Regions from separate parts of the Rhodoferax sp. GW822-FHT04A08 genome, predicted to be linked through region 1. Evidence: predicted binding sites of a transcription regulator. Region 1 holds the regulator's gene; each other region holds the start of a gene.
What was found. Region 1 encodes FNR, which switches genes on or off when oxygen is low (the NO sensors DNR and NnrR bind a similar motif). Its sites were predicted from a motif close to TTGATNNNNATCAA; they were not measured.
Positions count from the first base shown of each region.

Region 2: the regulator FNR is predicted to act here: its motif matches at 1,765-1,778, upstream of AC1RMF_RS17765 (2-oxoacid:acceptor oxidoreductase family protein).
Region 3: the regulator FNR is predicted to act here: its motif matches at 1,339-1,352, upstream of AC1RMF_RS12080 (cytochrome C).

Region 1 is NZ_JBXAMW010000001.1:768,076-771,352, reverse strand. Features, by position in the region: gene hemN (oxygen-independent coproporphyrinogen III oxidase) at 1-872, opposite strand, end outside; gene fnr (fumarate/nitrate reduction transcriptional regulator Fnr) at 1,081-1,800, shown strand; gene AC1RMF_RS03600 (FixH family protein) at 1,808-2,083, opposite strand; gene ccoP (cytochrome-c oxidase, cbb3-type subunit III) at 2,183-3,097, opposite strand; gene AC1RMF_RS03590 (cbb3-type cytochrome oxidase subunit 3) at 3,119-3,262, opposite strand.
Region 2 is NZ_JBXAMW010000009.1:153,947-157,223, forward strand. Features, by position in the region: gene AC1RMF_RS17760 (transketolase C-terminal domain-containing protein) at 1-1,127, opposite strand, end outside; gene AC1RMF_RS17765 (2-oxoacid:acceptor oxidoreductase family protein) at 1,111-1,701, opposite strand; gene AC1RMF_RS17770 (response regulator) at 1,859-3,277, shown strand, end outside.
Region 3 is NZ_JBXAMW010000005.1:110,127-113,403, reverse strand. Features, by position in the region: gene AC1RMF_RS12090 (DMT family transporter) at 1-516, opposite strand, end outside; gene AC1RMF_RS12085 (glutathione S-transferase N-terminal domain-containing protein) at 513-1,220, opposite strand; gene AC1RMF_RS12080 (cytochrome C) at 1,442-3,277, shown strand, end outside.

The DNA of each region.
Region 1 (3,277 bases):
TAGACGTAGCCGGCCTCCATCAGTGCGGCCATGGAACGCGACAGCATGGAAATCTTGGAGCCGCCGCTCGGTATCTCGGCAATGTTGATGCGGCGCTGCGGTTTGAAGCGTTCCGGCAGATGGGCGTAGGCGTACAAAGCGATGCGATCCGGACGCAGCTCGATGATCTGGGCAATGGTCCGCTCAATCGACTCAGGGCTTTGCTTGGGCAGGCCGTAGATGAGATCTACATTGATGGATTCAAACCCACGGCTGCGCGCATCTGCCACCAAGGAGAAGACCTGCTCGGCTGGCTGCACACGGTGCACGGCCTTCTGGACCGCAGGGTCAAAATCCTGCACGCCGAAGCTCAGGCGGTTGAAGCCCAGCTCGGCCAGGGTATCCAGCCGCTTGGCATCGATGGTGCGGGGATCTATTTCAATGGAATATTCCCCACCGGGGACAAAGGTGAAATTGCGCTTGAGCATCGCCATGACGGCGCGAAGCTCATCGTCGCTCAGAAAGGTGGGGCTGCCTCCGCCCAGGTGCAACTGACTTACGGACTGTGCAGTTCCAATCAACTGGGTATGCAAAGCCACCTCTTTTTCCAGGTAGGTCAGGTATTCGGCAGCCTTTTCGTGGTGCTTGGTGATGATCTTGTTGCATGCGCAGTAATAGCACAGCGACTCGCAGAATGGGATATGTATGTAAAGCGAAAGCGGCAACGCCAAAGCAGCAGGCCCGCTGCGGCGTTGTGTCAGTGCCTGAGAATAATCTTCTGCATTGAAGGCCTCAACGAAGCGGTCGGCGGTAGGATACGAGGTGTAGCGCGGGCCGGAAACGTCGTATTGGCGCAGCAAGTCTTCGGTGACGGGGGATACGACAGAATTCATAGGTACTCCAGGACATATCCCCGACAATGTGCCTGAAGATGCAAACAGATAGTTTGATGTGAATCAAGGTCTCGAATACATGACATTTCGAAATTTAGGTTCATAATTGATTTGGATCAGGTGAGATAAGGAAGAACACATGAACGCATATCTACCGGATGAAGCCCATCCCGCGATTTCCATCAGGCCGGCGGGCAACGTGGTTGAAATGAGTGCCCACGGCATCAAGGTCGCTTGTTCCAACTGCAATCTGCGTGAACTGTGTATGCCCTTGGGGCTGACCCCTTCCGAATTGGAGCGTATTGACGAAGTGGTGGGCAGTCGCCGCAAAGTCAAGCGCGGCGCCACACTGTTTCGCAATGGCGAGAGATTCACCAGCCTGTATGCGATCCGCACAGGTTTCTTCAAGACCTGCGTTGCCTCCGAAGATGGCCGCGACCAAGTGACGGGTTTTCAGATGGCAGGCGAAATTGTTGGCCTGGACGGCATCGTCCAGGAGCACCACACCTGCGACGCCGTAGCACTGGAAGACGCAGAAGTGTGCGTCATGCCGTTTGAGAAAATCGAGGAACTGTCGCGCGAGGTTTCAGCACTGCAGCGCCACGTGCACAAAATTCTGAGCCGGGAAATCGTGCGCGAAAATGGCGTGATGCTTCTGCTCGGAAGTATGCGCGCTGAAGAACGCCTGGCGGCGTTCCTGCTCAACCTGGTGCAGCGTCTGCACGCTCGCGGATTCTCTCAATCGGAGCTGGTCCTGCGCATGACGCGTGAAGAAATTGGCAGCTACCTGGGCCTCAAGCTGGAGACGGTCAGCCGCACCTTCTCCAAGTTCGTCGAAGAAAACATCGTCGAGGTCAAACAACGCCACGTCCGCATTCTGAACACGGACGCGCTGCGTGAAATCGTCAACCCGAAGGTTTGCAGCTAAGTAGCGTTCAGGGGGCGTCCACGGGCTTGGGGACGCCAGTAGCTGCGTGATTTCTTGCAGCCATCGCAGGTGCGGCACTGGACGGTGTACCACCTAGCGTCTTGTTGATTTCCAGTCCCTTCTGGTAGTAGTTTTCATCCGTTACAGGATCTGGTCGGCTGATGGCCAGATACAGCGTGATAAAACTTGCCACAACAACGATGGCAGGACCTGCCACAACCATCCATACGTGACCGAACTTCCACCATGGTTGGGCTTCTGGTGCATTGGCGAGCTGACTCATATCGGTTCCTTGCATTCAATACTTGAAAGAGAAAACCCCGGCAGGACTTCGAGTCAGGACTCGAAACACTGCCAGGGTAGAAGCTGCTACTGAGTCGACTTACTGCTGAGCAGTGCCCAGGTTGGACAGACCCCAGACATAAGAAGCCACAACATGGATCTGCTCAGGACTGAGCTTATTTTCCTGGGCGGGCATGATGTTGGTCTTGCCGTTGGTGATCATGTTGATGATGGCCTGCTCACCAAAACCGTGCAACCAGATGTTGTCGGTCAGGTTGGCAGAGCCCACCGCTTGCATACCCTTACCGTCTGGGCCGTGGCATGCAGCGCACACACCGAACTTTTCCTTGCCCAGGTTGGCACGCACGGAGTCGTGCGGGCTGCCAGACAGGCTCAGCACATAGTTGGCAACATTCTTGACGTCGTCAGAAGTGCCCACTGCGGCTGCCATCGAAGGCATGTTGCCAACACGGCCCTTGGTGATGGTTTCCACGATTTTCTCGGGTGTGCCACCATGGAGCCAATCATTGTCAGTCAGGTTGGGGAAGCCCTTGCCGCCACGCGCATCGGAGCCATGGCACTGCGAGCAGTTGTTCATGAACAGACGCTCACCAATGGCATGTGCCTGAGGATCCTTGGCAACGTCTTCCACCTTCATGGCCATGAACTTGGCGTAGATAGGCGCCACTTCAGCATTGCCCTTGGCAACCTCGGCGTCATACTGTCCATGCGACGTCCAGCCGGAGCTGCCAGGAGAGCTGCCCAGACCGGGGTACAGAGACAGGTACACGGCTGCAAAGATGATGGTGATGACGAACAGGCCCACCCACCAGCGTGGCAGGGGGTTGTTCATTTCACGCAGGTCGCCGTCCCACACGTGTCCGGTGGTGTTGTCGTGGGAGGTCATTGCCTTGGCTTTACCACTGAACCACAGCAGCAACACGCAGGCCGCTATGGAAAAAATAGTAATGCCAGCCACATACACGGACCAAAAATTACTTACAAAGTCACTCATGATGAATCCTATTGGGGTAGATCAGTCTTGCTGAAAGGGCAAATTGGCTGCTTCAGAAAAGTCGTTGGAGCGACGCTTGGACCAAGCCCACCACACAATTCCAATGAACGTGACAAAGCTGACCAGAGTTGCCAAGGCACGCAGGGTGTTGATATCAAAATCCATGTCGGTCTCCAGCGT
Region 2 (3,277 bases), on a different contig from region 1:
GTCAGGGACTGCAGGCTGTCGGTCGTGGCCTCAGCAAAGGTGCGCACCAGGGATGCCTTGCTGATGGCGCGGCCGCCCAGGCCAGCGACCACTGTGTAGCCGTGCAGCTGCAGGCCCGACAAGGCCAGCCGCACATCGGTAGACACCACGCCGCCCAGCCCCACGGAAAAACTCTTCTCCAGCACCACCACCCGCTTCGCACCCTGCAGCGCCGCGCGCACCGCGGCCAGAGGGAAGGGGCGGAAGGACTGGATACCCAGCACGCCGATCTTCACGCCTGCAGCGCGCATCTCGTCCACCGCATCCTTGATGGTGCCCAGCACCGAACCCAGCGCCACCACGATGGTCTCGGCATCCTCCGTGCGGTAGGGTCGTACCAACCCGCCGGAGTCGCGGCCAAAGCGTTGCTTGAACTCCGCCGCAATTTGCGGGATACGTTCCAGCGCCATGGTCTGCTTGGCGTGGGCCAGGTAGCGCACCTCCATAAAGGCCTCCGGCCCCACCATGGCGCCTATGGACACGGGCTCGGCTGGGTCCAGCACCTGGCGCGGCTCGTAGGGCGGCAGAAAGGCGTCCACATCCGCCTGGTCCGGCATGTCCACGCCTTCGTACGCGTGGGTGAGGATGAAGCCGTCCATGCACACCATCACCGGCATGGACAGTTCCTCGGCAATCTTGAAGGCCTGGATGTGCAGGTCCAGCGCCTCCTGGTTGGTCTCGGCAAACAGTTGCAGCCAGCCGCAGTCGCGCTGGCTCATGGAGTCGCTGTGGTCGTTCCAGATGTTGATGGGTGCACCAATGGCGCGGTTGGCCACCGTCATCACGATGGGCAGCCCCAGGCCGGAGGCGTTGTAGACCGCTTCGGCCATGAACAGCAGGCCCTGGCTGGCCGTGGCCGTGTAGGTACGTGCACCGGCTGCCGATGAACCGATGGCCACGCTCATGGCGGCGAACTCGCTCTCCACATTGATGAACTCGCAAGGCGTGAGCGAACCGTTCTTCACCCGCTCGCCCAGACCTTCGACGATGTGCGTCTGCGGTGAAATGGGGTAGGCGCAAATCACTTCCGGACGCGCCAGCGCCACGGCTTCGGCAACGGCGGCCGAACCTTCAACTTGCTTGCGCATGGGCCAGCTCCTTCATTTCATTCTGGACATAGGCATAGGCTTCGCGGGCACCGGCGATGTTGCCGTCTGCGACCTTGCCGGAAAACTTGTGGCGTATGGCATGCTCCACCGCATCCAGCGTGACCAGCCCGGCGAGCGCGGCAAAGCCGCCCAGCAAAACGGCGTTGGGCAAGGGGCGGCCCAGATGCCGCAGCGCAATATCCGTGGCCGGAACCGTGGTCAGGCGCTCGTGGCGAAAGTGCTTGCTGATATCCGCCAAACCCAGTTCATCAAAGGTGCGGCGGGTGTTGATCAGCACATAGCCGCCGGGCTGCAGCCCCTGGAACACGTCGACCTGGTGCAGCAAGGTGGGGTCCTGCACGATCAGCACGTCGGGCGCCAGTATGGGTTCGCGCAGGCGGATTTCATGGTCGTCGATGCGGCAGAAGGCCACCACGGGAGCGCCGGTACGCTCGGAGCCAAAGCTGGGAAAAGCCTGCGCATGGTGACCCTGTTCGAAGGCGGCCAGCGAGAGCATTTCGGCCGCTGTGACCACCCCTTGTCCACCGCGCCCGTGAATGCGAATCTGCAACATGGAAGACCATCCTCTTTGAAACCAAAGGTGAAGGCATTCTGTTCCCGCGCGTCCACGTCAATATTGATTTGCGTCAACACAATGGCGTGCATCACAATGTCTCATCGGCAATGTAGCCGGACAAACAATTACACGCCCACGTCCATGGGCGGCACATATGGCACAGCTGCTAGAAGACATTTCCAACACGCGGGCCCTGGTCGTGGAAGGCAACCCGGCCATGCGCTCGATACTGGTTAGTCAACTCAAGGACTTCGGAATCCGCACCGTGATGCAATGCGGGCGCATTGCAGACGCAAGGCGCATGCTGGAGTTTCAGAGCTTTGACTTCGTATTGTGCGAACAGCACTTTCCCATGGAAAGCGCAACCGGACAGGACTTGCTCAACGATCTGCGGCGCAACCAGCTGCTTCCGTTCTCGACCGTGTTCGTGATGATCACCGGTGAGGCCACCTATGCCAAGGTGGCCGATGCCGCTGAGTCGGCGCTGGATGGCTATTTGCTCAAGCCCCACAAGCCCTCGCAATTGAGCGAGCGGCTGCAGCAGGCCCGGATACGCAAGGCGGCATTGCAGGAGATCTTTTCTGCCATAGAAGAAGGCGACTTTGCCCGCGCCGCCAAGCTGTGCATCGCGCGCTTTGAAGCCCGAAATGCCTATTGGCTGTATGCCGCGCGCATTGGGGCCGAGCTGCTGCTGCGCCTGGACCAGCCGACCCAGGCCCAGCGCCTGTACGAGGCCGTCATCCAGGCCAAGACCCTGCCCTGGGCCAAACTGGGTGTTGCCCGCTCCATGCTCGATGGCGGACAGCCCGCCGCAGCGGTCAGTACGCTGGAAAACCTAATCACGGAAGACCCCACCTACGCCGATGCCTATGACGTCATGGGCCGAGCGCAGTTTGAGTTGGGCAAATTCGAGGAGGCATTGGCAACCTACCGCATGGCCAGCCAGCTCACGCCAGCCTCCATCGGACGGCTGCAGAGTTTTGGGATGATGTCGTTTTATGCTGGCAAGCTCGAAGATGCGGACAGGGCCCTGCAGCGCACAGCGTTCCTGGGCCTGGATTCCAAGATCTTTGATTGCCAGGTGCTGGTGCTCAGCGCCTTCATGACGTTCGGACGCAATGAGCAAAAGGGTTTGCAGCGTTGCGTCAATGACTTTGAACGCCTGCTGGAACGTGACCCAGGGCAGGAACGCACGCGGCGCCTGTCCAAGGTCGTGCAGACCTTGAGCCTGATACACCACCACCAGATTGCGCAGTCGCTGGTGTCGGTGCGCGCCATGATCGGCGAAATACGACTGCCGGAGTTCGACTTCGAGTCAGCCTCCAATCTGGTGGCGTTGCTGGCGCAGCTGGCCAAGCGCGCCATCCAGCTTGAAGAGGTGTACTCGGTGATCGACCGGCTGGCATTGCGCTTTTGCTCCAGCCGGGCCATGAGCGAGCTGCTGATCGGCGCTGCCAAGGCTCACCCCGAATACGCCGACCGCGTGCGCACCTGCAGCGCCAAGATACTCAAGTACGCCGAATACGCCATGTCGCTCAGCCTCAAGGGCGACCCGGCTGCCGCTGTCAAGGAG
Region 3 (3,277 bases), on a different contig from region 1:
GGTCAGCAGCTGGTACGCCGTATTGAAAAAGACCAACCCCATTGGCAACAGCACGGCCCAGCCGAACACACCGCTGCCGGGCCGCACGATGATCAGGGTGCCGGCCAGGCCGCCACCCACCAACAACAGCCGATACAGCGATACGTGTTCCCCCAGAATCCGGCTCGCCAGCAGCGTGACAAACAGGGGCGTGGTCATGGCCATGGCGGTGAATTCGCCTACCGGCAAATAGCGCAGGCTGAAGAACGCAAGCCCCTGGACCGCCAGCAGCAGCACACCGCGCACCACATGCCACTTCAGATGAACCGTGCGCATGCTCGCGAACCCGCGACGCCAGGAAACAAAGGCAATGGATACCGCCGCCTGAATCCCGAACAGCACCCACAACGCCATCAAGGGCGGCACGGTTTGCGTCACCCACTTGGTGGTGGTGTCCAGAATGACAAAGCACACCAGAGCCGTTACCAGCAGCATGCCGCCCAGCAACAGCCTGTGCTTCTCCGCTGAACGGTTCAAGCCGCTGCTTTCGGAATCTGCAGGCCGCGCTCCACCGCTGGGCGCGCCACGAACTGCTCCAGTGCACGAATCACTTGCGGGAACTTCTCTATACCCACCAGATCACCTGCACCATAGAAACCGATCAGGTTGCGCACCCAGGGGAAGATGGCAATGTCGGCGATGGTGTAGCTCTCACCCATGACCCACGCGCGCCCTTCCAGGCGCTGGTTGAGCACACCCAGCAGGCGGCGGCTTTCGGCCACGTAGCGGTCGCGCGGACGTTTGTCTTCAAAGTCCTTGCCGGCAAACTTGTGGAAGAAGCCCACCTGGCCAAACATGGGGCCAATCCCGCCCATCTGGAACATCAGCCACTGCAGGGTTTCGTAGCGCCCGGCTGCATCCGCCGGAATCAGTTGGCCGGTCTTTTCGGCCAGGTACCACAGGATGGCGCCGGATTCGAACAGCGCCAGCGGCTTGCCGCCCGGGCCGTCGGGATCAATGATGGCGGGAATCTTGTTGTTGGGATTGAGCGAAAGGAACTCCGGCGAAGTCTGGTCATTGGTCTGGAAGCTCACCAGATGTGGCTCATACGGCAGGCCGGTTTCCTCCAGCATGATGGAAACCTTGACTCCGTTCGGGGTGGGCAGCGAGTACAGCTGCAGGCGCTGCGGATACTGGGCAGGCCATTTGCGGGTGATGGGAAAGTCTGAGAGCGTGTTCATGGTCAGTAAGTGCGGGAAAGTGGGCAGATTCTGGCATGGGCCGGGCAAATCAAGGGTGCGGCCGGCGGATAACCGCACGCGCCCACCGGACGCCATTGGGACTGTTCACAACAGTAGATTGAGGTAAATCAAGTCCTCCGCTGGTAATGGTTGTGGCCTTCTTCACTCGCCCCACATAATGGTCCTCGGGAAGTAGCATCCAAAATAATCTGAAATACACCATGCAAACCAACCCTGCTCTGTCACTGCGTCACTTCTTGATGTGCCTTCTGGCACTGTTTCTGTCAGTCGGGGCCTGGGCCCAAAGCGCGGCGAGCGCCGCCGCAACCGGGTTGGACAACGCCACTTGTCTGAGCTGCCACGATGGTGGCAAAGGCAAACTCAAAGCCAGCGACGGCAAGGGCAAGGAACGGGTGTTGCATGCGGTCGCCGCAGACGCGCTGGCCAAGGGTGTGCACGGCAAGATGCAGTGCGTGGCCTGCCACACCGACATCAAGGACAACGCGGGCACAGGCAATGCCCACCAGAAGAACACCACCGAGCCGCTGAAGAAAGTGGACTGTGCGGGCTGCCACCAGGCGCTCTGGGAACAGGTGCAAAAGGATGGCAAGGCCGCCGAGCGCCCACGTCTGGGCACGGTAGTTCAGAACATTGAGCTGTACAAGAAGTCCTTCCACGCCAAGCCCAATGAAGACGACGAGACCAAGCCCAACGCCACGTGCGACAACTGCCACGACACCCATAGCTTCAATGTGCCTTCGGCCAGCCTGCCCAAGGACTCGCCGGAGCGCGCCGCCTGGCGCCTGAGCATTTCCAAGACCTGCGGCGAAAACTGCCACACCGACCAGCTGGAAGCCTATACCGACTCGGTGCATGGCAAAGAATCGCTGGAAAAGCACAACCCCAAGGCCGCCGTCTGCAGCGACTGCCACAGCGCGCATTCCGTCAACAGCACCTCGGGTAACGCTTTCAAGCTGTCCATCTCCTCGCAGTGCGGAAGCTGCCACGAGGCCAACTTTGCGTCGTACAAGGCCACCTACCACGGCCAGATCAGCACGCTAGGCTATGCCTATACCGCCAAGTGCTACAACTGCCATGGCAGCCACGACATCCTGCGGGTGGATGACCCGGCCTCCAAGGTCCATCCGGACAACCGCATGAAGACCTGCAAGACCTGCCACAGCGGTAAGAAGGAAATCCCGCTGGCGCCGGACGGTTTTGCCTCCTTCCAGCCACACGGCAACCACCACGACTTCAACAAGTACCCGCAAATCTGGATTGCCTTCCAGATCATGGTGCAGTTGCTGGTGGGTACCTTCGGCTTCTTCTGGCTGCACACCCTGCTGTGGTTCTTCCGCGAGTACAAGGAACGCAAGCAACGCCAAAGCCAGCCGCACATCAAGGCCGACGTGCTTCCAGCCAATATGGCCGGCAAGCATATCCAGCGCTTCAGCCCGATCTGGCGCCTGGGCCACATCACCTTCGCACTGAGCCTGATGATCCTCACGCTGACCGGTATGCCGCTGTTCTATCCGGATGCACCCTGGGCATCGCACCTGATGAACGCCCTGGGCGGCCCGCACATTGCGGGCAAGATCCACCGGGTCAATGCGGTGATCTTTGCTGGCGTGTTCTTCTGGCACCTGTTCTACATGGGCATGCGCGTGGCACGCGACTGGAAGAACTTCAAGATCTTCGGCCCGAACTCGCTGGTGCCCAATCTGAAGGACGCTGCCGACATGCTGGGCATGTTCAAGTGGTTCTTCGGCAAGGGTCCGCGTCCGAAGTTTGACCGCTGGACCTATTGGGAGAAGTTCGACTACTGGGCTCCGTTCTGGGGTGTCACCATCATCGGCGTCAGTGGCCTGGTGATGTGGCTGCCCAATGTGTTTGGTGCCTTCCTGCCGGGCTGGGTGTTCAATGTGGCGGCCATCTTCCACGGCGAAGAGGCCTTCCTGGCGGTGGTGTTCCTGTTCACCGTGCACTTCTTCAACAACCACTTCCGGCCCGACAAGTTCCCGCTGGAGGTGGTGATGTTCACCGGCACCTTCTCGCTC